3 regions of the Macrococcus sp. GL_134 genome follow, and region 1 is predicted to be linked to each of the others. Evidence: riboswitches for the same ligand, from Rfam matches in the RefSeq annotation. Region 1 holds a riboswitch; each other region holds the start of a gene.
The links. Region 1 has a riboswitch for S-adenosylmethionine ahead of AC3IPL_RS01295 (ABC transporter permease). Riboswitches for the same ligand answer to the same signal wherever they lie in the genome.
Positions count from the first base shown of each region.

Region 1 (4,459 bases):
GACGGATAGCTTCATCCCTTGCGGCTTTCCTGGAATATTTCTTTTTGATGATAAATATCTCCATCAGCTGTTTACCTATCGTAAGTGTAGGATTGAGTGAGGTCATTGGGTCCTGGAAAATCATGCCGAGTTGATGTCCTCTGATATTCAGCCAGTCTTTATTCTTTATCTTCTGCAGGTCCTGGTTGTTGAACTGAATCTGCTCTGCATTCAGGTTAAGATTCCCTGCCTGCATCCCTGCGATTGACTGTGTTGTGATACTTTTACCGCTGCCACTCTCACCGACAATAGCGAATACTTCTCCATGTTCAACGTTGAAAGACACCCCTTTAACGATAGGAATTGCTCTTTTTTTCGTGATGACTTGAAGATTTTTTACTGTGAGTAATTCTGTCATATATTCCTCCTAGTCTACTTCAACTTGAAGTGTGTCCTGTAAACCGTCACCTATCGCATTGAAAGAAAACATGGTCAGTGCAATCAGTAGAGATGGAAATAATAAGCGCCACCATTCACCACTTAAGATCACACCGAGCGCGTCATTCGCCATCGTCCCCCAGCTGGCAGCAGGCGCCTGCACACCAAGTCCGAGGAAGCTGAGAAAAGATTCAGCGAAGATAGCAGATGGAATGGTGAAGGTCAGGTTGACAATAATGACCGCCATAATATTCGGAATGATGTGCTTCAGCAGTATACTTGCATGACTCGTACCGAGAAGTTCAGCTGCCGTGACGAACTGCTGCTGCTTAACCTGCAGCACCTGTCCTCTTACAATTCGTGCCATGCTGACCCAGCCTGTCAGACTCAGTGCAATAATCATAGTGACTAGCCCTGGTTTCATCAGGACAAGTAACAGAATCACCACAAGCAGATAAGGCACACCGTATAAAATCTCAACAACCCTCATCAGAAAACCATCGATTCTATCTCCCCATTTGCCACGACCTGCTGCATAACCTGAAATCGCTCCGACGACGATGCCGACAACGATATCAATCAGTGCTGCAATAATCCCGATGGATAAAGAGATACGGGCCCCCAGCCAAATACGCGTGAAGATATCTCGTCCTAAGTCATCTGTACCAAACCAGTATTTACTGTCAGGTGCGAGATTCGCTTCAATCAGAGACTGTTTGCTTCCTTCATAACCCGAGATCATCGGCCCTATAATAGCCATTACTAAAATACAAAATAGTACAAATATACCTAAAATAGCCATCTTGTGATTAAAAAAAGAAAGAAGCAGCTGTTTCCGGGTAGAAGCGCGCTTTAAAATAACGTCCTGTCCATCATCTCTTGGTGTTAGTTTCTCGAACGAAGTATCTGTGTAACTATTCAAATCTCTCACCACTCCTTAAAGAAATTCTTGGGTCAATCAGACGGTAACAGATATCAACGAGCAGCAACGTCAATAATAATATAAAACTGTAGAAAATCGTCGTTCCCATGATGACTGGATAGTCCCGGTTGAAAATACTCTCCACAAAATATTTGCCGATACCTGGAATGGAGAAGACCTTTTCGATGACAAACGTGCCGGTCACGACTGAAGCAAATAACGGACCGAGAAATGTAATAACAGGCAGTAATGTATTACGCAGTACATGCTGCGTGAGTATGTAAGTCATCGGTAAACCTTTTGCTTTCGCCGTGCGAATATAGTTGGAGTTCAGCACTTCAATCATATTACTCCGAACATAACGGGTGATAATCGCAAGCGGACCTACAGCAAGCGCGATACTCGGTAAGATTGAGTGCCACCATGTATCAAAGTTGGCAATAGGAAGAATCTGCCATTCTACGCCGAAATACTTAATCAGAAGTGGTGCGAGAATAAAACTTGGAACCGAGATACCAATAATCGCAATGAATAATGCCAGAAAATCCAGAAAGCGGTGCTTATAAATCGCTGCGATAGTCCCTAGAATGATGCCACCAATCAGTGCAATGACAATAGACTGAATACCGAGAAGCGCGGACGCGCCAATCCCTTCAATAATAATAGTATTAACATCCCTACTTTCCGACTGAATAGACGGCCCGAGATCAAACATGGAGATATTCTTGAGATAAATAAAATACTGATTCAGAACCGGCTGATCCAGATGAAACTTCGCTTTCATATGATTCAGCTGTTCTTCTGATAATGCTTTGGAATCATTTGAGAACGGATCGCCCGGAATGGAATGCATGATGATAAATGTTACTGTGATAATCAGCCACATTGTGATAATGATACTGGCGATCTTACGAACAATGACCAACAATAAACCCTCCTTCTGCATTTAACTCCACAAAAAAATCCCATGGACAAGAACAAGTCCACAGGAATATATACCGAGTCTTGTCTCATCTTTACAACTTTCGTTGCAGGAATTGGCACAGTGTTCAAAAAGAATCTGCTGCCGAGGTTTCGTAGGGCCTATCCCTCCACCTCTCTGGATAAGAGTTAAATTATTTATTTAATTTTTATAACTTTATGTTACAACAAAAAAACATGAAGTCAACATCAATTTTTAAAGTTTTGAATAGACGAAATAATCAGAAAAATATGTTTGGTAAAAATCTAAATAAAATTTTCTATTTCCATTAAGCTATTTTACAGTGATGAATAGCACAGCTCGTTACTTATTTACTTAAAGATCCGGCTAAATAAAACCATATCAAAATAAATATATTTTCTTTACATAAAATTCAAATAATAAGACATCATTTATATTATAATGGAGGTATCTTACAATAAAGGGAAAAATATAATGAGACTAAATAAACTTCTTATCGCATCTTTAGCTATAGGAACTTTGCAACTTCCGACTATTACTACGACTGCTTTTGCAGATGAAGGGGCTAAAACTGTGACGGGTGAGATTTTACCTGCTTCTGCCGATACGGATGGCGATGGCTGGGCGAATGTCGACTTTGATCCATCTGGACTTCCGGCTGCAGACCTAGAGAAGGTGAACCAGCTGACCATTCAAAAAGACTCAGGTCAATTATCTCAAGTAGAATATAACGAGCAAGTGGCTGCTATCTTTAAGCAGGCAGCTGAAAATCAGCAAAGTGCTCAGACGACCGTCACCCAGCTGCCTGATACCGGTGAAGCGAATCATTCAACTAGTATCGTTGTTACAGGCATCCTTTTACTGGCATTTGGCCTTAAACTGATAACAAGACGTGCATAATATTGAAGACCTTCTCAGCTCAAAGCCTGAGAAGGTCTTTGTTTAAGCGGCTGACAAATCTGTCATGAATCCTGTTACAGTGCAGCCAGCTGGCTCAGCCGGTAATCTAACATCTTAAAATCAATGATTCGGGCCTGCCGGTGGGATTCCCGGCCATCAGCAAATAAAATAACAACCGGCACCATAAATAAAGACAACTGCCCCGCCGCTTCCGGCATGTCGACGAGTGCGATGATATTGCAGCTCAATCGGTAACAGCTCATCTCAAAAATCTACCAGTTCTTAAGCTCATTTTCAAGACGTTCAGCATACGGAAAGTGTGTGAATAGACTTGAGATAATAACCTCATCATCGACCAAGATATAGGTCTCCGAACTATCAAGCGCTAGTAACTCAAATACAGCTTGCGGTTCAATATGACATAACCCATTCCTAAAATAAGGTTGTTCCGTTGTAAGATCATAAGAGTTTGAAGTTCCTCTTATTTCTTCCCAGGACAGTTCATTCGGGAAACCTGATAATACGCCCCATATCCATTGAACATGTGAATACTGCTGCAGCAGTGAAAACAACTCTTCACTATCCAGAAAGTAATCATGTGGTTCATTCAATGGAAAAGTCTCGTTATCAGCATTATTATGTTCCACACAGCTCACTTTCCATTTCAGAGCTTTTACGTGGGGTTCAATGTGTTTCAGAATTTCATAAGGAAAAGTCACATAGCCTTTTTCATTTAAAATAAATCCTTGCATGCTAGATACCTACCTTTCTAAATAAGTATTTTAAAAATCTTATAATCCTTATATTTCCCTGGATTATATTTCTAAATTCTCAACTTTAAATTAAATTATTATTGGTTTTCTTATTCGGCGAAAACGACCAGTACGTGACAACACGCGCGATATATTCAAGTGGTCCTTGTTTAAAATACTTGAAGTAAAGATTACTTAGAGCCACTTGTAAGATAAAAAATAAAGTAGCAATGAGCAGTGATAATAAGAAATTGTCATCACCAAAACGCTGCATGCCATAGCCATAGTAGATAAAAGAATGAAACACAGACTGGGCAATATAATTAGTGAGTGATAGTCTGCCGATCGCTTCAAACAGCTTGAGTGCCTGCCATCTCTGATAGAGCACATAAAATAATGATATATATGAGAAACTCAGTAGATACACACTGATGATACCTAATGTTCCTAGAATATCATTATCCGGCCAGATCACCATGCATGCTTTAAACAGAATAAAAATCGGTGTCAGATAGATGAATTTTT
Region 1 is NZ_CM174409.1:227,559-232,017, reverse strand. Features, by position in the region: gene AC3IPL_RS01305 (ABC transporter ATP-binding protein) at 1-397, opposite strand, end outside; gene AC3IPL_RS01300 (ABC transporter permease) at 407-1,339, opposite strand; gene AC3IPL_RS01295 (ABC transporter permease) at 1,332-2,264, opposite strand; SAM riboswitch class I at 2,347-2,449, opposite strand; gene AC3IPL_RS01290 (LPXTG cell wall anchor domain-containing protein) at 2,757-3,182, shown strand; gene AC3IPL_RS01285 (YbbN family protein) at 3,257-3,430, opposite strand; gene AC3IPL_RS01280 (hypothetical protein) at 3,455-3,934, opposite strand; gene AC3IPL_RS01275 (DUF418 domain-containing protein) at 4,020-4,459, opposite strand, start outside.

Region 2 (4,459 bases), 750 kb from region 1:
TCTTCTAGTCCTAGACGAATTCCTTCGCCGACTGATTGTTCATTCTGATAGATCATCGCTGTATCGATGCTGCGGTAACCTGAAACAATCGCATGTCTTACTGCATCGACAGCCTGCTGACCTTCTTCTACTCTAAAGACACCGAGTCCTACTTTTGGCATGACATTGCCATTATGAAATGTAACTGCTGATTCCATTTGAACACCCCTTTTTTTAGTTCTTATCATATACCCTGATACTACTAAAAAAAACCGACCGATTACGGCCGGTTGCTACTACGGATTCAAATGTTCAATATCATCGCGTATCAATTCTAGTTCATCCACTGAATATTGAAACCTTCCGTGGAAGACATATTTCTCAAAGAACAGTTCAAGCTCGTCTTCACCGACGACCACTTTGACGTTCTTATCTCTTGAGTAATTGTTCATCGTCCCGGAATCATGACCTTCTCTGTTGAAGTAGGCAATGGATGTGACAGGATATTTCAGTTTGAATGTTTCTTCAACGAGTTCTGCCCGGCGTTTCAAGTCTTCAATGTTATCTCGTAATGAGCGGAAATAGACAGCGCCTTTCTCCTCATCTCGTTCCATCGCAAGTGTCTGTTCGATGTAAGGGTCGATATCCAGCAGACTGAATATATGTTCAAACATCGGTTCCTGTGAGAACTGTGTCTGATCTACGCCGTGATAGATATGCCCTTTCCAGTAATGCGAATCAATGATGTATACACCTGTTCGTGTCAATACGATGTGGGCAATTTTCTCTGTCCGCTTCAGATCACGTCCGGGAATAAAGACATTGGCAAGGACATGCATATCTTCAGGTCTGATTCGTTCGTTTCGGACAAGACGTTCTTTGAGCTGAATCAATGTCAGATCCGTCAAATACTCGCCACCGTTTTTGGACAGATGTTTCAAGCTGTCGATTTGAATGGCTTGTTTAGATACTTGTTCATCATAGATCTCTTTCTGCTGGGCGAACGCTTTTTTCTGTTCAAGCCGTTCTTTCTCAGCTTTGTCCTGCAGTTCTGCTGACAATTTCTGTTTGTCATCTGCATGCTGATCGGCCAGTCTCAGTCGTTCACGTTTTGCTTTGCTGTTAGTAACGATCCAGAGCACTAAGAACAGCAGCGCCAGAACACCGAGCGCAATAATAATGTAATGAAGCGGTGTAAGTTCAGTCATGAAATTCTCCTTTGTATATATAGGTTTATTCATATTATAATCAAAATTTACGTTTTCTTCAGTATTATTCATAAAATTTCATCTGATCAATTTTGAGAATATTACTCTTTTTTCAGCCGAACTCACAAAAAAACGGAAACCCGTTCAAGGTTTCCGCTGTCTAAGATGTTATTGAATCGCTGCTTTCAAGCTGTCGACTTTGTCTGTCTGTTCCCATGGCAGCTCGACATCTGTACGGCCGAAATGTCCGTAAGCAGCTGTCTGCTTGTAGATCGGACGGCGCAGATCAAGCATCTTGATGATACCTGCCGGACGTAAGTCGAATGTGCTGCGTACGGCTTCTACAAGTGCTGATTCTGAGTAGTCGCTTGTACCGAACGTATCGACAGAAATCGATACAGGATGAGCCACACCGATCGCGTAGGCTAGCTGTACTTCTGCTTTGTCAGCAAGCCCTGCCGCTACGATGTTCTTCGCGACATAACGTGCTGCATAGGCGCCTGAACGGTCTACTTTCGTTGCATCTTTACCAGAGAAGGCACCGCCGCCGTGACGGGCATAGCCGCCGTAAGTATCAACGATGATTTTACGGCCTGTCAAGCCTGCATCCCCTTGAGGTCCACCGATAACAAAACGTCCAGTCGGGTTGATGAAGTATTTCGTTTCGTCATCGATCAGTTCTGCGGGAACAACAGATTTAATGACGTGCTCTTTAATGTCCGTCTGAATCTGCTCCAGCTCAATTTTCTCATGGTGCTGAGAAGAAATAACGATTGTATCGATACGTTTTGGCTCGTTATTCTCATCATATTCAACAGTGACTTGTGTCTTACCGTCCGGACGTAAGTAGTCAAGCGTACCGTTCTTACGCACTTCTGTTAAGCGACGTGCCAGTTCGTGTGCCAATGAAATCGGCAGCGGCATTAAGCTCTCTGTTTCATTACATGCATAGCCGAACATCAGCCCTTGGTCACCTGCACCGATAGATTCAATGTCAGAATCAGACAGCTCTTCGCGGTCTTCAAGCGCACGGTCAACACCTTGTGCGATGTCTGGAGACTGCTCATCAATCGCAGTCAGAACAGCCATCGTCTGGAAGTCATAACCATATTTAGCGCGCGTATAACCGATTTCTTTCACTGTTTCACGCACGACTTTTGGAATATCGACATAGGTCGTTGTTGTGATTTCGCCGGCAATGAGTGCCATCCCAGTGGTCACTGATGTTTCGCATGCAACACGTGCTTTAGGGTCCCCTTTTAAGATTTCATCAAGAATCGCATCTGAAATCTGGTCAGCAATTTTATCCGGATGTCCTTCTGTCACTGATTCAGAAGTAAATAGTTTACGATCTGCCAATTTAATATCTCCTTTTTCTATGAAAGTTATACGGTTTATCCATAAGAAAAGCCTTCTCCACAATTAAGAGAGAAGGCTCGATTAATACAAGTCCATTCACTCTTATCGTTCAGATGAAATCTGCAAACGGTTTGGCACCTTACTTAAAAGGTTGCTGGGCTTCGTAGGGTCCATGTCCCTCCACCACTCTGGATAAGAGAATCCGCAAGTAAGATAATACTAAACTATTTGTTAAACGTCAATAAATTTAAGAAATACATAATTTTCTGTCTTTAAAAACTGCTTGAGAATCTGCCGTGATTAGTATAGACTATTGGGTCTGTTATGTTATACTATTTGATGAAACTGCTTACATTGCAGAAACTATTACTGGAGGATTATAACATGAACGATACATCGACGTATAATGAAAATCTGGATCAATTACTAGCAAAACCTTCTACTAAAAAACAGTTGTCTCGCACTCAGCTGATTCAGGACATACTGGATAATGGTGAAGGTGTTCTTACAGACTCAGGAGCAGTAAAAGCAGAAACAGGAAAATATACGGGTCGTTCGCCTAAAGATAAATTTATCGTAAGAGAAGCTGAAACTGAAGATAAAATTGACTGGAACGCCATCAACCAGCCCATCGAAGAGGACGTCTTCTTGAAACTTCTCGACAAAGTGACTTCTTATTTAAACACAAAGGACAAAGTCTATGTCTTTAACGGGTATGCCGGCGCCGACGCTGCGACTCAGCTGAAACTGACTGTCATCAACGAAATGGCATGGCACAACTTGTTCGCCCGCACGATGTTCATCCGTCCCGAAACGACTGAAGAAGGATTGAACATCTCACCTGACTTCACTATCATCTCAGCGCCGCACTTCAAAGCTGACCCCGAAGTGGATGGAACGAAATCCGAGACATTCATCATCACAAGCTTCAAACACAAAGTCATATTGATCGGCGGAACTGAATATGCCGGCGAAATGAAAAAAGGAATCTTCGGTGTGATGAACTATTACCTGCCAGATAATGACGTGATGAGCATGCACTGTTCAGCAAACGTCGGCGAAAACAAAGACGTCGCCTTATTCTTTGGACTATCAGGTACTGGTAAAACGACGTTATCAGCAGATCCACAGCGCAAATTAATCGGTGATGATGAACACGGCTGGAATGACAACGGAGTCTTCAATATTGAAGGCGGATGCTACGCGAAGACAATCGATCTGACGCGTGAGAAAGAGCCACAGATCTATGATGCCATCCGTTACGGCGCTATTTTAGAAAACGTCAAAGTAGATGAGGCCGGTTTCCCTGACTACGAGGATAAATCATTGACTGAAAACACACGCGCCGCTTACCCGATTGAAAATATCGATAACATCATACTGCCATCTATTGCAGGGCATGCGAAGACCATCATCTTCCTGACAGCAGACGCATACGGCGTACTTCCTCCTATCGCTAAATTAAATAAAGACCAGGCAATGTACCATTTCTTAAGCGGATTTACATCAAAACTCGCTGGAACTGAACGCGGCGTCACAAGCCCGCAGCCGGTATTCTCGACATGTTTCGGCTCACCGTTCCTACCGATGCATGCGACCGTTTATGCGAACAAGCTCGGTGAACTGATCGATAAACATAATGTCGATGTCTACCTCGTTAACACTGGCTGGACCGGCGGCGAATACGGCGTAGGTTCACGCATGAACTTGACCCATACACGTTCAATGGTCCGTCGTGCCATCAGCGGTGCATTGAAAGAAGTAGAATATAAGACAGATGAGGTGTTTGGATTAAGCATCCCTTCCCACGTACCAGGTGTCCCGAGCAATATTTTAATGCCGCGCGATGCATGGGTGTCTCACGAAGCTTATGACGAAAAAGCGAAAGAACTTGCAGTGATGTTCAAAGAGAA
Region 2 is NZ_CM174409.1:1,517,906-1,522,364, forward strand. Features, by position in the region: gene AC3IPL_RS07805 (aldo/keto reductase) at 1-197, opposite strand, end outside; gene AC3IPL_RS07810 (nuclease-related domain-containing protein) at 276-1,187, opposite strand; gene metK (methionine adenosyltransferase) at 1,356-2,546, opposite strand; SAM riboswitch class I at 2,646-2,745, opposite strand; gene pckA (phosphoenolpyruvate carboxykinase (ATP)) at 2,931-4,459, shown strand, end outside.
Region 2: linked by a shared signal. The riboswitch ahead of metK (methionine adenosyltransferase) and the one ahead of AC3IPL_RS01295 (ABC transporter permease) in region 1 are both predicted to bind S-adenosylmethionine.

Region 3 (4,459 bases), 490 kb from region 1:
TATATACTGGACATCAATCTGCCGGACGGCTGCGGTTACGAGCTGGCGGATCACATCCGGGCGTTTTCAAAGGCGCCGATTCTCTATGTCTCAGCCAATGTCACTGATGAAGACAAATTAAAAGGATTTGCTGCGGGTGCGGATGACTATATCACCAAGCCTTTTAATCCGCTCATTCTTGCTGCCCGCGTCAAAGCGAATGCTGAGCGCTACGTCCGGGATTACCGCAATATCCCTTTTTTCTTTGATGAGCACAAGGCGGAGCTGATGGTCGACGGGCATACGTATCATCTCTCCGGTAAGCAGTATTTATTGATGCAGTATTTGTACGAAAATCAGAACAAAGTGCTGACGAAAGAACAGATATACGAAGCGGTATGGGAGAATCGTTTCGTCGATGAAAATACCGTGATGGTCCACGTGAGGAAACTACGTGAGAAGCTGGAATGTAATCCAAGTGAGCCGAAGCGGCTGCTCACGGTGCGCAGTGTCGGCTACATACTAAAAGTAGGCATCGAAGAATGAGTATCGGGCGGAGATTTACGTGGCGCTTCATCAATTACTTTTTGCTGCTGTATGTACTGATGAATATAGCAGTCATCTCGCTCTTCATCTACTTGACAATCCGCTGGGACGGGACGCTGCTCACTGGTGACTTGACGACGGAATCGACATCGACCATGCAGTCGCTGATTCATCTGGACGGTGAGGAGATCACCATCACGGATGACCTTAAGCAGGCTTTGAAGAACAATGAGAGCATGCTGGTCATCAGAGGTGATGATGGCAAAGTGCTCAAAGTATTCAATCAGCAAGGTGAAACGCTCCACGGTCTGTACTGGTATTATATTCAGGATATGCGCACATGGTCGCTGTCACCAGACCGGCAGGCCGTGCTGATCAGCCGGAAGCCGATTGTCAAGTCAGCTGAAATGTTTGACCTCAGGCAGGACAAGAAGCTGGAACGCTATATGGACCAGCATGACATCGGGCTGTTCATTCAGAGCCCGAGAGCAAACGAGCTGACGAAAATTCACGGCAGCTTATCGACGACCGAAGTCCAAAACGCCTGGTTCCAGGATTTGAACGGAGATAACTTCAATGACTACCAGCTGCGGGAAACGATGCGGGATGGCCGCTATTATTTGTTCGTCCAGAAAAATCAAGGGGTGCTGGACAAGCAGATTATCTTTGATGAGTACGGCATATTCAAAGATCAGGCATTCATGGAGGACATCAAAAATTTCTTCCTCTGGTATTTGATCTTTTCTGTGATTGTGTTCGCGATTATTTTAGCGCTGGCACTGCTGGCAGGACATCGTCTGACGCGGCCGCTTGTTCATTTTGTCGACTGGGTGAAGATGCTGCAGAACGGGCATTACGTCGTTCCGGACAATGACAGGATCTACCGGAAGCACAAGCTGCGCCGCAAGTACCAGATGTATACATCAGTGGATGAATCCATCAAGGAGCTGACGGCGAAGCTCAAGCTCGACGAAACGTATCAGAGCCGTATCGGTAAGCTCCGCGAGGAATGGATTGCAGGAATCAGCCACGACTTGAAGACACCACTCAGCTCGATATACGGCTACAGCAAGCTGTTGACGAGCGATATTGAAATCTCGGGAGAGGAGCGCCGCCGCTTTGCGCAGATTATTGAGGACAAGGCGCTGTACATCGATATGCTGATCAAAGACTTGAACATGACGTACCAGCTGAAAAATGATTTCCTTGAATTCACCAAGGAAAAGACGCATATCGTACCGTATATTCAGCACTTTATCGACCATTACAATCAGCCCTTGAAATACGTGGATCAGACAGATGCAGTCGTAATGATTGACCGCGAGCGGATGAAGCGGGTATTGTTGAACATCATCTCGAATGCATTCGCCCATAATGACATGGTCGACGTCTGGCTCAGCACGACAGTCGATGACCAGATGCTGGTCATTGCCATCACTGATAACGGCAACGGCATCAAAAAAGAAGAGCTGCCGTATATATTCGACCATTACTACAGAGGAACGAATACGACTACTGACCATAACGGTTCAGGACTCGGACTCGCAGTCGCACAGCAGATTGTCAGAAGCCACAGCGGCAGCATTGAAGTGGAGAGTACGGTCGCTGGAACACAGTTCAGAATCTATCTGCCGGTAACATCGGAATGAAAAGGTTGACGAATACCGGTAGACATTATATAGTAATCAATAACAATTAAATCACTTATCAAGACGGATCGAGGGAAAGGCCCTATGACGTCCAGCAACCTACCTGAAGGCAAGGTGCTAACTCCTACAGCTGAAGCGCTGGAAGATAAGAAGAAGAGACATTCCTTATCTTTAAGGAATGTCTCTTTTTTTCTTGATAGTAGTGGACAGAAAGGAATTTTTTGATGACAACTCACACATATACAGCACCAGAACAGACGAAGCGGATTACAGATTATATCACGGCACATCAGGACGACATCATTAAGATCAGTCACGACATCCATTCACGGCCCGAACTCGGAAACGAAGAATATCATGCGCAGCAACTACTATCAGAACTATTGGAACGAGAAGGGTTCACGGTCGAGCGGGATATCGCAGGCCATCCGACTGGATTCATTGCGACGTACGCCGCGGAGAAGCACGGGCCGACCATCGCCTTTTTGGCGGAATATGATGCACTGCCTGACTTAGGTCACGCCTGTGGTCATAACATCATCGGAACGAGCAGTGTACTTGCGGCACTCAGTTTGAAGACCGTCATCGATGACATCGGCGGAACAATCAAAGTGTTCGGTACACCAGCAGAAGAGGGCGGCGTCAACGGCAGCGCAAAAGCGACTTACGTCAAAGCTGGGCTGTTCGATGACTGTGACGTCGCGCTGATGATCCACCCTGGTCATGAATCTTACCGCACCGTGCCGACGCTTGCAGTTGATGTATTTGAAGTTGAATTTTTCGGCAGAAGTGCGCATGCCTCTGAAAATGCCTTCAACGGCGTGAACGCACTCGATATGATGATCAGCTTTTTTAATGGGATTGCACAGCTGCGTCAACATATTAAACCGAAAGACAAAGTTCATGGTATTATATTAAATGGTGGGGCAAGTGCCAACATCGTACCGGATTATACGAAAGCACGATTCTATACGCGTGCGCTCAGCCGTCATGATTTGAATGTGCTGACTGACAAAGTGGAACGTATCGCCAAAGGAGCCGCTGACATTGCCGGCGGTCAGTTCAGACTGAATCATATTCAAAACGGCGTCGACGAATTCATCTTGAATGACCGTCTGGATGACCTGTTTGAACGCCATGCAGCGCTGCACGGTGAAGAGATTCAGCATGATGACTTTGGTTTTGGGTCGACGGATACAGGGAATGTGAGTCATGTCATTCCAACGATTCATCCACATCTCAAAATTGGACCATCTACACTGATCGGCCATACGTATGAATTTGAGCAGGCAGCAGCAAGTGCTGAAGGTGACCGTGCATTACTGCAGGGTGCCCGTATTATGGCGACGATGGCGGTTGAGCTGATTACGCAACCCGCTGTGCTTGAGGAGATCAAGCAATTACACAAACATCTGAAGGGGTAAATGAATGAATAATTTGACTGCTAAACTACCGCTGACACTCCATCAACTGTACGGAGATCAAGTAGTTTTTACGTCCCGCCCGTCATACGGAAAAAATCCGTGGCTGACGACTGAAGGACATCAATCTAACATGCTGACAGCCCGTGAATTATTGATTGCGGATATGCCTGTCATTCTTCATGAGGCCACTGTCGGCGACAAAACGCGTGCCTTATTTGCTGCAGCAGACATCGAACTGCCGGGCAACTACCGCATCTATACAGATGAGCAGTCTTACAATGCCCGCTTAAGAGAAGCAGAAGATAATGGTGAGAAAATTTTCTTCCAGTATACTCATGAAACGGATTACGTAAACCCTGAAACATCCTATATCGACCGTCCGACATTCATCGCACTGAACAACAAGATGCGGCTCGCTGACTGGACAAAAGGTAAGTTTCTGCCGCGGCGTGACATCGTCAGTGCCGATGAACTTGAAGCACAGCTCGCGAACTGGGAATATCCGTATGTCATTAAACCTGCAGACGATCATCCGACAGCTGGCGGCTATGGTGTGATGATTTGTTATAACGACGACGATCTTAAAAGAGCGCTGCAGCGTATCGGCAATGTGGCAGACGCTACAGACTTTGTCATTGAAGATTTCATCCAGGCAGAGTCGAACTACTGTGTGCAGTATGCCTATAGCGAGACGCTCGGACTGAAATACCTCGGGGCGTCTATACAGAATACGGATCAATACGGCAAGTACAAAGGCAATTCAACAGCAAGTCAAGTGCCTGACAAAGTCATCGAAGCGGGTAGAGAAATCATGCAGAACGGCATCGATGCCGGCTACAGAGGCATTGCAGGATTTGACCT
Region 3 is NZ_CM174409.1:1,775,122-1,779,580, reverse strand. Features, by position in the region: gene AC3IPL_RS09350 (response regulator transcription factor) at 1-525, shown strand, start outside; gene AC3IPL_RS09345 (sensor histidine kinase) at 522-2,174, shown strand; SAM riboswitch class I at 2,227-2,326, shown strand; gene AC3IPL_RS09340 (M20 family metallopeptidase) at 2,399-3,598, shown strand; gene ldmS (L-aspartate--L-methionine ligase LdmS) at 3,603-4,459, shown strand, end outside.
Region 3: linked by a shared signal. The riboswitch ahead of AC3IPL_RS09340 (M20 family metallopeptidase) and the one ahead of AC3IPL_RS01295 (ABC transporter permease) in region 1 are both predicted to bind S-adenosylmethionine.